3 regions of the Clostridium senegalense genome follow, and region 1 is predicted to be linked to each of the others. Evidence: riboswitches for the same ligand, from Rfam matches in the RefSeq annotation. Region 1 holds a riboswitch; each other region holds the start of a gene.
What was found. A riboswitch is a leader RNA that binds a small molecule or an ion and turns the genes downstream of it on or off. The one in region 1 is predicted to bind lysine.
Positions count from the first base shown of each region.

Region 2: it holds a riboswitch for lysine, as region 1 does, so the genes downstream of both, lysA (diaminopimelate decarboxylase) here and kal (3-aminobutyryl-CoA ammonia lyase) in region 1, are expected to answer to the same signal.
Region 3: it holds a riboswitch for lysine, as region 1 does, so the genes downstream of both, KQI36_RS11820 (amino acid permease) here and kal (3-aminobutyryl-CoA ammonia lyase) in region 1, are expected to answer to the same signal.

Region 1 covers NZ_JAHLNC010000011.1:7,097-11,322, reverse strand. Annotated here, with positions in the region: gene KQI36_RS15535 (cell wall-binding repeat-containing protein) at 1-923, shown strand, start outside; lysine riboswitch at 1,382-1,559, shown strand; gene kal (3-aminobutyryl-CoA ammonia lyase) at 1,735-2,115, shown strand; gene kce (3-keto-5-aminohexanoate cleavage enzyme) at 2,410-3,237, shown strand; gene kdd (L-erythro-3,5-diaminohexanoate dehydrogenase) at 3,361-4,226, shown strand, end outside.
Region 2 covers NZ_JAHLNC010000001.1:1,008,442-1,012,667, reverse strand. Annotated here, with positions in the region: gene KQI36_RS04760 (acetaldehyde dehydrogenase (acetylating)) at 1-105, shown strand, start outside; gene KQI36_RS04755 (phosphate propanoyltransferase) at 105-755, shown strand; gene eutM (ethanolamine utilization microcompartment protein EutM) at 869-1,159, shown strand; lysine riboswitch at 1,427-1,603, shown strand; gene lysA (diaminopimelate decarboxylase) at 1,730-3,025, shown strand; gene KQI36_RS04740 (ABC transporter ATP-binding protein) at 3,591-4,226, shown strand, end outside.
Region 3 covers NZ_JAHLNC010000006.1:167,596-171,821, reverse strand. Annotated here, with positions in the region: gene orr (ornithine racemase Orr) at 1-115, opposite strand, end outside; gene KQI36_RS11820 (amino acid permease) at 512-1,957, opposite strand; lysine riboswitch at 2,149-2,322, opposite strand; gene KQI36_RS11815 (ligand-binding sensor domain-containing protein) at 2,430-4,226, opposite strand, start outside.

The sequences.
Region 1 (4,226 bases):
CATCTAACTTACAGATGCCAATAATTTTAACACCTAAGGATTCTGTTACATCAGAGGTGAAAAACTTTATAACAGAAAATAGTATTTCAAAAAGCTATGTGATTGGAGGAACATCAGCAGTTTCTGAAAATGTGGCAAATGAATTTAAAAATATAGAAAGAATTTCAGGTGCAAATAGATTTGAAACAAATGCTAATATATTTAAAAAGTTTATTAGTGATATAAGCTTTGATACTGCTTATGTTGCAACTGGTATGAATTATCCTGATGCCTTAGCAGGTAGTGCCTTAGCAGGAAAAACTAAGTCACCATTAATATTAACAAATGGAAGCATTATAGAAAATGGTAATTTTGAATATATAAGAGGTCAAATGTCAAAAGAAATATATATATTAGGTGGACAAACTGTAATAAATGATTCTGTAATGGATACGTTAAAAAAGGAAATGGGCTATGGAGAAATAAAATATGTTATAGATAAAGATATTGAAGTAAAACATAAATCACAAGCTAAATTACCTACAACAGTGACAGCATTACTTACAGACGGAAGAGAAAAAGAAATTTTTGCTGAATGGGATGTAAGATCGATTGATACATCAAAAATAGGAACAAAATCTTATACTGGAGTAGCTATGGGTAAAGAAGTTACTTTAACTGTTAAAGTAATTCCGGTAATAGAAAAATTAGATGACATAAGTGCGGTAATAGAAAAAGGTGATAAATTTACATTCCCTACAACAGTTAAGGCTACAATGAGTGATAATACTACAAAAGAGTTTAATATTGTTTGGAATAGCACTGCTTTAGATAGCAATAAAGTTGGTATTTATAAATTTATAGGTACAATAGATGGTGAAGATAAAAAAGTAAATTTAACTGTTACAGTAAAAGACATATTTAGGGTTTTAGATATTAAATAAATACAATTAGAATTATGAAATCAGACAGGATTAAAATTAATTTTAGTCCTGTCTGATTTTTTCTTCAACTTTTAAAGTTTTAATATTAATTTAATCATAAAAACTAAAGTGATTATGTCTAATATCGAGTATTGAAGGAGACAGAATAATCTAAGTTAAAAATTGAGTAATATGTAAAAAATAAGATATTATGATAGTAAAATGATGAAAAATGAAACTTTAGCTCAATAAAATATTTGAAAAAAATTAAAATGATACTAAACTAAAAGTTGTTTAATTTCAAATATACGAAAAAATATATAAAAAATTAATCGAAAAATACTTAACTTAACTTAAAATTGTCGAAACAAAATAAAATTTTCTGAAAATAATATTGATTTTTAAAACAATGAATATTATAATATATATAGACGGTGAAATTGCCGTTAAAATTTATTCTATAGCCAAACTAAATATTGTACATAAATAGAGGAGCAAATAATAGGCTAACAATTATGTGATAAAGTGAAGAACCACTGATAATAATTGTGAAGGGTTTATTTGCCGAAAGATTAAAGTTGTTCTTAAGTTTAATCTTGGGTGTAGAAAGGATATTTCTGCAACTGTCATAAGATTTTATGGTGCGCTATTTGTGTGATGAATTATGTTAAATTTCATTGCATCAATGGGTATTATATAATCTTTTGAAATTAAAAGAATATGTTATATAATGCTCTGATAAGTGCTGAAATTTTCAGTGCTTTTTTATTTTGTATAAAATTATTTTATACAAAACATTGTATTTCAATTATTATATGGGGGTGGATTACATATGAAATCTATTATTAGAATGAGAATGAGTGCTCATGATGCACATTACGGCGGAAACTTAGTTGACGGTGCTCGTATGTTACAATTATTCGGAGACGTAGCAACAGAATTATTAATTATCAATGATGGTGATGAAGGATTATTCAAAGCTTATGATAGCGTAGAATTTTTAGCACCAGTTTATGCAGGGGATTATATAGAAGCTGTAGGTGAAATCGTTAAAGTAGGAAATAGTTCAAGAAAAATGGTTTTTGAAGCTAGAAAAGTTATAGTTCCAAGACCAGATATAAATGATTCAGCTTGTGACGTATTAGAAGAACCAATAGTTGTTTGTAAAGCTAGCGGAACTTGTGTAGTACCAAAAGACAAAAAAAGAAAATAGGAAATAATAAATAAGAAATAGAATGAAAGTTTTATATAAAAAGATTTAGTAAATTGTTTAATATATTAATATTTCAATAAGAACGTTTAAAAGGGTTAAAAATATCAATAGATTATGGGAAAAACCTTTATTACAGGGAAGTTCTAAAGACTAACTGGATAAAGTAAAATTTTAAACATACTATGATAACGTTTAGTTATAAAAAACTTGTTAAAAAAATAACAATAATTTATTTGTATGTGTATACAGACGCCAAATTAAATTATTAATGTGTTTTGAAAAGAGGGGAAAAATATGGATAAGTTAATTATTACAGCTGCTATATGTGGAGCAGAAGTAACAAAGGAAAATAATCCAAATGTTCCTTATACTGTTGAAGAAATAGGTGAAGAAGCATATAAAGCATATAAAGCAGGTGCAAGTGTAATTCACTTACACGTTAGAGAAGACGACGGTAAACCAACTCAATGTAAGGAAAGATTTAAAGCTTGTATTGATGAAATAAGAAAAAGATGTAAAGATGTTATAATTCAACCATCAACAGGTGGAGCGGTTGGAATGTCTAATGCAGAAAGACTTCAACCAGTTGAATTGAAACCAGAAATGGCAACACTTGATTGTGGTACTTGTAACTTTGGTGGAGACGAAATTTTTGTTAATACAGAAAATACAATAAAAGAATTTGGAGAAAAAATGATCGCTTTTGATGTAAAGCCTGAAATAGAGGTTTTTGATAAAGGTATGATCGATATGGCAATAAGATTAGAGAAAAAGGGATTTATTAAGAAACCTATGCACTTTAACTTTGTAATGGGTGTAAATGGTGGTATAAGTGCAGACATGAGAGACTTCTTATTCATGAAAGATAGTATACCAGCAGGAAGCACTTACACAGTTTCAGGAATAGGCAGAAATGAATTTACATTAGCTGCAATGTCAATACTTGCTGGAGGACATGTAAGAGTTGGATTTGAAGATAATGTATATATATCAAAAGGTGTGCCAGCAGAATCTAATGCTCAATTAGTTGAAAAGGTAGCTAAAATAGCAAAAGAATTAGGCAGAGAAATAGCAACACCAGCTGAAGCTAGAGAGTTATTAAACCTTAAACCATTAAGTTAATAAGGTAAAAATTAGGGTTAGATTTAATATAGTTATTTTGGGGAATTTAATTATATAGAGAAATATTATAAAAAACGGATAGAAAAAACGTGTTGAAAAACGTGATTTTGAAAGGGGATAATTATGAATAAAGGTTGCAAATACGGAACACATAGAGTTATAGAACCAAAAGGTGTATTACCACAACCAGCATTAAAAATAAGCAATGATATGAACATCTATGATAACGAGATATTAATAGATGTACAAGCTTTAAATATTGATTCTGCTAGTTTTACACAAATAGAAGAAGAAGCAGGACACGATATTGAAAAAATAAAAGCTAAAATATTAGAAATAGTTGCTGAAAGAGGAAAAATGCAAAATCCAGTAACTGGATCAGGCGGAATGTTAATAGGAACTATAGAAAAAATAGGAAAAGAATTAGATGGAAAAATAGATTTAAAAGTTGGAGATAAGATAGCAACATTAGTATCTTTATCATTAACTCCATTAAAAATAGAAGAAATAATAGACATTAAACCAGAAATAGACAGAGTTCAAATAAAAGGAAAAGCTATATTATTTGAAAGTGGAATATATGCAAAACTTCCAGAAGATATGGAAGAAACATTAGCATTAGCTGCACTAGATGTAGCTGGAGCACCAGCACAAGTTGCAAAACTTGTTAAACCATGTGAATCAGTAGTAATACTAGGTGGAGCTGGTAAATCAGGAATGCTTTGCTGTTATGAAGCAGTTAAAAGAGTTGGACCAACAGGAAAAGTTATTGCATTAGTTAGAGATGAAAATGAAGCTGCAAGACTTAAAAAATTAGACTTTGGACCAACATTAGAAATAGTTATAGGAGACGCAACTAAACCAGTTGAAGTTATGGAAAAAGCTTTAGCTCATAACAATGGAAAAGAAGTTGATGTTTCATTTAACTGTGTAAATGTACAAAATACAGAAATGTCAACAATATTACCTGTTAGAGATGGAGGAACAGT
Region 2 (4,226 bases), on a different contig from region 1:
AATTGTACTGAATGTAGTAGCGAAGCTAAGAATGAAAGCGGAAAAAATGAAGAACTTTTAGACTTAGTTAATCAAATAATTGCTACTATGAAGGGGAACAACTAATGGAAAATTATGAAGAATTACTAAAGGTTTTATTAGAAGCTGTAAAGGATAAAGGATCAAATGCTACAATTGGTGGAAATTCATCTGAAATTCCAGTAGGTGTTTCTAATAGACATGCACATCTTTCACAAAAAGATATAAATACTTTATTTGGCGAAGGTTATAACCTTACAAAACTTAAAGATTTATCTCAACCTGGACAATATGCATGCAAGGAAACTATAACAATTTGTGGACCAAAAGGTGCCATTGAAAAGATTAGAATCCTTGGACCAGCAAGAAGTAAGTCTCAAATTGAAGTGCTAATGGGAGACTGCATTAAACTTGGAGCAGCACAATATGTAAGATTGTCTGGAGAATTAAGCAAAACAGCTGGAATTACACTAGTTGGACCAAAAGGTTCTGTTCAGCTAGAAGAAGGTTTAATAGTTGCACAAAGACATATTCATATGACACCTGAAGATGCTAAAAATTTAGGCGTGTGTGATGGAGAGATAGTATCAATAAAATTTGATGATTTAAGAGGCGGAACATATAGCAACGTCGCTATTAGAGCTAATGATACTTCAAAGCTTGAATGCCATCTTGACATAGAAGAAGCTAATGCAATGGGCATTAACTCAAAATCAAAAATAACAATAGTAAAATAAGAAAACCACAAGATTAAAATAAGAGTTTATAATTAAAAAGGTAATATCATTAAAATAAGAGTTTATAATTAAAAATAAAATAAAAAAATAACTATATTTAGGAGGATTTTCAAATGAAATACGATGCATTAGGAATGATAGAAACAAAAGGTTTAGTAGGAGCAATAGAAGCAGCAGACGCTATGGTTAAAGCTGCAAATGTATACTTAATAGGTAAAGAATATGTTGGAGGCGGACTTGTAACTGTTATGGTTAGAGGAGATGTTGGAGCTGTTAAAGCTGCTACAGATGCTGGAGCTGCTGCTGCACAACGTGTTGGAGAATTAACATCAGTTCATGTAATACCTCGTCCACATTCTGAGGTTGAAGTAATTCTTCCAACAGCTAAAGAAGCTACAAAATAGTATTTTAATTAAAATAAAGGAGTTATTGCAAAATTAACTTGTAAAAGTTAATGGAGCAATAGCTCCTTTTTATAAAAATTTAGTTAAATAAAATCAGATTAATTATTTTAGGTTAATAATAGAAAATAAATATTTTATAAAAAGATTTGCATATGAGTTTGTTAGTACAAATATAAGTAGAAATAAAATAGATTTATATTAAATAAAATATAAAACTGTTGACAAATATAAAAATCATATGTAAAATAACGTATTAAATAAAAGAATATTGATTGTAGAGGTCGCGATAGTTATAAGTACCAATAATGAGGTAAGCACAATGATTTATTGGAAAAGGAGTTATCGCCGAAGGATATAACTTATGCTTTAAGGTTATATACCTGGGTATGTATAAAATATATGCATAACTGTCACAAGTTTAAATTGTGTTGAGCTACATTTGAGGAATAAATGGTATATTTATATTGATTTTATGTCCCCTTAAGTGTTACTTAAGGGGTTTTTTATATTTAAAAAGATATACACACCCTGTAGCAAAAGCAAAATACCAAAAATTGGGAGGAAACTATTATGAAATTACAAGGAACTATGTTGGTAAGAGAAAATGAATTGTATATAGGGGGTGTAAGTTGTAAAGAACTTAGAGAAAAATATCAAACACCACTTTACGTATTTGATGAAGAGTTAGTTAGAAATAACTGTAGAGAGTATGTAAAACATTTTAGAGTAAATAAAGAAAATAATAGAGTGGCTTATGCAGGTAAAGCATTTTTACCTATATATATGTGTAAGTTAATAAATGAAGAAGGGTTATATCTTGATGTAGTATCAGGAGGAGAATTATATACAGCATATAAGGCCCAATTCCCTATGGAAAAAATATTATTTCATGGAAATAATAAAACAATAGAAGAAATAAAAATGGGTGTAGAACTAGGAGTTGGAAGATTTGTTGTAGACAACTATTATGAATTAGAATTATTAGAAAAAATTTGTGAAGAAAAAGGTAAAAAGCAAGCTGTTTACTTTAGGATAACTCCTGGAATAGAAGCGCACACACATGAATATATAAAAACTGGACAAATTGACTCTAAGTTCGGATTTACGTTATCAAATGGAGAGTTATATAACGCATTAGAGAAATTGAATAATTATAAAAATATAGAGTTGGTAGGGATACATGCGCATATAGGGTCACAAATATTTGAAGTAGAGCCGTATTTAGATGAAGTTAAAATAATGATGAACTTAGTAAAAGAAATAAAGGAATCCTATAATATAGATATAAAAGAAGTAGATTTAGGTGGAGGGATTGGGGTTTATTATACGGAAGAAGATAAACCGAAAACAATAAAAATATTCTGTGAAGCTATAATAGAAAAAACAGAGGAAGTATGTAAAAAAATTGATATAAAAGTACCTATTTTAATAATAGAACCAGGAAGGTCAATAGTAGCAAATGGGGGAAGTACAATATATACAGTAGGAGCTATGAAACATATAAAAGGTATAAGAACTTATGTAAGTGTAGATGGTGGAATGACAGATAATATAAGACCATCTTTATACCAAGCAGGATATGAATGTGCAATTGCTAACAAAATAGGGGAAAAGAGAAAAAACCAAGTTACAATATCAGGTAAGTGTTGTGAAAGTGGTGATATACTTATAACAGATACTAATATTATGGACATAAAAAGTGGAGATATATTAATAGTTTCATCAACTGGTGCATATGGATATTCAATGGCATCAAACTACAATAAAATAACAAAACCAGCAGTAGTATCAGTACAAAATGGAAAAAGTAAATTAATATGTAAAAGACAAAGCTATGAAGATTTATTTAAATTAGAAGTAGTATAAAAGAAAAAAATTAAAAAATAGAATGTTAAAGTTAAACCCACAATTTTAGAAATTAAAATTGTGGGTTTATAAAAATATAGAAATATAAAAAATTAATTTGTAAGAGCTACAATAGGTTATTTAAAGTTTATTATTAGTTAAGATGTCGAAATAAACAGAAAAAGATATATACAACTATTCGAAATATTAATAGTTAAAACTTATCTATTTTAAATTTAAAAATTTTAGAATAAATATTAATTAAAAATGAATTTTATAAATATTTTATAATTTTACAACAATAAATATTTTCTATAATAATTACTTTAAAAATTACATTTTATGTATTTGAAAACAGTGAAACAAAAAAAATATTTAAAATTATAATATTATATTAAATAAATTATCATTAATAATAAAAAAATTTAATAAAATAAAATTTTTTTTAATAATTATATGAATAAAATTACATTTATTCAATAAAATTATTTTAATATAATTATTTGACATATATATTTTTTTTATATATTATTTTAGTCACAAGAAAAAATATACATGTCAAATAATTTTTTAAAGGAAAGATTTTATGAATATAAAAAAAGATGACAAAGAAATAATAAATAAGATAATACAATTATTTAAACCATATAAGTGGAAAATAATACTAGTTATTACTTGCATAATAATATCATCTGCTTTAAGTTTAATAACTCCGTTTATTAATCAAAAGTTAATAGACGAAGGGTTAGTTATGAAAAATTTTGATATTATTACAAAATATTCTATATATACATTGATGTTAATAATTATTATTCAATGTCTGGGTATAGTTGAAACTAAATATCGTTCTTATATAGAAAATATATTGTCATATAATCTTGAAAAAGAAGCTTTTAAACATACTTTAAAACTTAAAATGGATTTTTTTTGTAGTACAAATTATGCAGAAATAATGAGTAATTTAAGAACTGATATCAATAATATATCTCAAATAGCTAACCAAAGTACATTTTATATTGTTACAAGTATTTTTAGAATTATGGTAGGAATTGTAGGGTTAATAGTTATAGATTGGAGACTAAGTATTTTAGTGATGGTAGTAACCCCAGTAAGGTATTTCCTTGTTAAATATCTTGCTAAGAAAAAAAAGAATATATTTGAAGAAATGATTGAAAATTATGAAAAATATTATCGTTGGTATGGTGATACAATTGGTGGAGTT
Region 3 (4,226 bases), on a different contig from region 1:
CTTTTGTTATAGCAACTACTTCTATTCCTTGATCATTGCATAATTTCAAAATTGTCTTGCAATTATGTGCTAACTTATTCAAATCTACTTCTATACAAGGATAACTTCTTCGCATATTCCCACAACCCCCTATTTAAAGCCCTGTTAAAACATATTATGTATTTTAATAATATGTCTTACGTATAACTATATAATTTTTTTAGATAATTTAAATTCTTTTATTATTTTAATCAAAATATTTAGAATTTATAATTTATTATTAGTATAATAATACCATTAAATCACATTATTTCATAGCTGCTACACTATCATTCTACATATTTTTTGAAGGATATCTTGCCAATAACATAATTCCATTCACATATACATTAAAGAAAAATTTAAATATTACATGTAATTAATAGATAGTGAAGAGTTTTTTTAGGCTTAGGTTACAACCATAAAGTTATAATATAATTTCAAATAAAATATTTGTTCAATTTTATTATCCTCTCCACTATCTACTTTTTAATTATGCTATTTTATTATTATTTTCATCTTTTTCATTATATTTCAAATCAACATCTTCTAATTTTACTACTTTAGTCTTATTTTTAATTTTATATCCACCATATAAAATTATAAATAATGGTAATCCAATATAAGATGCTATCAATCCTTGCCAATCTATTGTATCCCCACTTAAATAACTATATCCTTGTCCTATTATTATTATTACACACATTACCAATGCAATAATTGGTCCTAATGGGTATAACTTAGCTTTATATTTTAAATCAGATAATTTTTTATTTTGTGCTATATAAGCTCTTCTAAATCTATAGTGACAAAGTGCAATACCTACCCAAGCTATAAATCCTGCTAATCCTGATGCCGCTACTAACCACACATAAACTGTATTTTCTGCAAAAATTCCTGTTAAAAAACATATTGATGCAATACAAGTAGTTAATATTATAGCATTAACAGGAACTCCTTTTGAATTGGTTTTTGCAAAAGTTTTTGGTGCCATTCCTTCTTTAGCCATAGCATGTAACATTCTACTTGATGCATACATTCCAGAATTTCCTGCTGATAATATAGATGTTAAAATTACAGCATTCATTATTGATGCAGCCATAGATATTCCTGCCCTTTCAAAAACAACCGTAAAGGCACTCTGTTCTACTCCTAACTCTGTATAAGGTATTATAGCCCCAATAATAACAATCGTTCCTAAATAGAATATTAATATTCTCCAAAATATAGTACTTACTGCTTTAGGTATAGTTTTCTCTGGATTTTCACTTTCAGCTGCTGCAACACCAACAAGTTCTGTTCCCTGAAAAGCAAATCCAGCTAATAAAAAAATCATAAATATTGAATTCTTCCCTCCAACAAAAGGTCCTCCATTTGCAGTAAAGTTTTTAAATCCTATTTTTTCTCCGCCTATTATTCCTAAAATAGTTAAAACTCCAATTAATAAAAATATTATTACTGTTATAATTTTTATACTAGCAAACCAATATTCTGATTCACCAAAAGCTTTAGAAGATAATAAATTCAACCCTACTATTATAGTTAAAAATACAATACTCCAGATAACCGGCTTTACATCTGGAAACCAATATTTCATTATCAAACCACCAGCTACCATCTCTGCAGCTATTGTTATTGCCCAGTTATACCAGTAATTCCAACCAAGTGCAAATCCCAATGATGGATCTATAAATTTTGTTGCATAAGCACTAAAAGAACCAGATATAGGCATATATGTAGCCATTTCACCTAAACTAGTAATTAAAAAATATACCATAACACCAATTAACCCATATGCTATTAGTGCGCCTCCTGGCCCTGCCTTATGTATGGTATCCCCCATTGCAAGAAATATGCCTGTCCCTATTGCACCTCCCATTGCAATCATGTTTAGGTGTCGTGATTTTAAACCTCTTTGTAACTCTTCATTGTTTTTCATTACGCTTCCTCCTTATGGGCATTTTATTAGGTAATCCATAATAACTGCTCAATTATTAATTCCCATAAGTAATTAACCAAGATACATACACATTGAATAAACTGAATAATTATTCACATTTTAAAAAAGAAAAAGCCATAAGCATATACTTATGGCTTCGAATTCCTTTTAAAAATAATCTTCAAAGTTTATAAAGTAATAGCCCTCCACAAAATATTTTGTGACAGTTTTATATATATTCTATATAAAACCAGCCAATAGCCTTAAAGCATACACTATTAACTTCGGCAAAATTCCCTTTCTTATTACTTCATCGTGCTTATCTCCATAATAATACTCTTTAATTTTGCTCCTCTATCTTAATTATTTACTTTTAATATATGTATTATTATGCATCCTTTAAACTTTTAAGTCAATAGATATTATCTTTTTCAGAATTAAATATATATTCTTTTTTTTCATTCATTAAACATTATTGATAAAGTGGCAAAGTTATTATAAACTCACTTCCTTTACCTAATTCACTTTTCAACTCAATAGTTCCTTTATGAAGTTTTATCAATTGCATTGTAAGTGTTAATCCAAGCCCACTTCCTCCATGCTCTTCTGACGATTTATCATAAGCTTGTGAAAATCTATTAAATATACTTTCATGATTCTGTTTGTCTATACCAACACCAGTGTCTCTTACAGATATTGAAACAGTATCACCGTTATCAAATATCTTTATTTCTATAAGTCCACCTCTATTAGTAAATTTAACTGAATTTCCTATTAAATTAATAATACATCTTTCAATATCACTTGGATCACACTCTATAATCTTTTCCTCAATCTCAGGATCAATTATAAGCTCTATGCCTTTATCCTCTATAAATTCTTTCATAGATAACGCTAATTCCTCAACTAAATAAACTATATCTACCTTTTGTATATGAATTTTATAGCTTCCTGAATCAATCTTAGATGTATCAATTATATTATTTATAAGCCTTAGCAATCTATTAGAATTCTTTGTCATGACATCTAAATAGTATATCATTTTTTCATTTTGTATTGCTATTCTATCTATAGTAAACCTATTTAAAAGTTGAAGTGTAGACATAACAACATTTAATGGAGTTCTTAATTCGTGCGATAAATTAATAAAATAGTTATTTTTATATCTCTCTGTCTCTATTAATTTGTCATATAATTTTTTATTTTCCTTTAATTTTGTATTAAGTTCCAAAGTTCTTTGATGAACCATCTTTTCTAATATATTTACATAATTCCATATTATATATATAAGTAAAGTTAATATTAAAATATAAATAAAATATGCAATAGGAGTTTTCCAAGGCGGATTCATTATATTTATCGATAACTTAGTTTCCTCACTCCAAACCCCTGCAGTATTTCTTGCTTTAACTGTAAATACATATTTTCCTGGTGGTATATTAGTGTAATTACCGTAATTTCTATTTTTACAATATACCCATTCTTTATCAAATCCATTTAATTTATAGCAATATTCAGTTTTAGATGTATTATTGTATTCTGGAAGAAAAAATTCTACATTAAAGTGATTTTCATTATATTTAAGTGTAATGTTTTTATTATACTTTAGTATATTTCCATTAAATAAAACCTCTTTAATAACTACCTTTGGAATATAATTATCTTGATTCAGATTTTTAGGATAAAATGTATTAAATCCATTAATTCCACCAAAAAACATTTCTCCTGATTTACTTTTAAACATAGAATAAGAATTAAATTCATTACTTTGCAATCCATCTGTTACATTAAATTTTAAAAATTTATTTTGTTTTATATCTAACTTTGACATACCATTGTTAGTACTCATCCATGGATTTTGTTCTTCATCTATAAGAAGACCATAAACAAAATTATTAGATAATCCTTCACTTTCTGTATATACTGTAAACTCCTCTGTTTTAGGATTAAATTTATTTAATCCATAATTAGTGGCTATCCATAAATTTCCTACATCATCTCCCCTTATACATTTAACACTATTCATACTTAAACAATTATCATCCACTATATGACTTGTATAATTTTTCACTGTTCCTTTTTCTCTATTATATTTTATAATTCCACCATTTAAGGCAGCTCCAATCCATAAATTTCCTTTATCATCTTCATATATAGATGTTATGAATTCATCTGTCAATCCACCCTTTTTAAAAATTTCTTTTTCTTCTTTAAATACTCCATTCTTATCCCTGCAAGTTAGTCCATTTCTTGACCCAATCCACATATT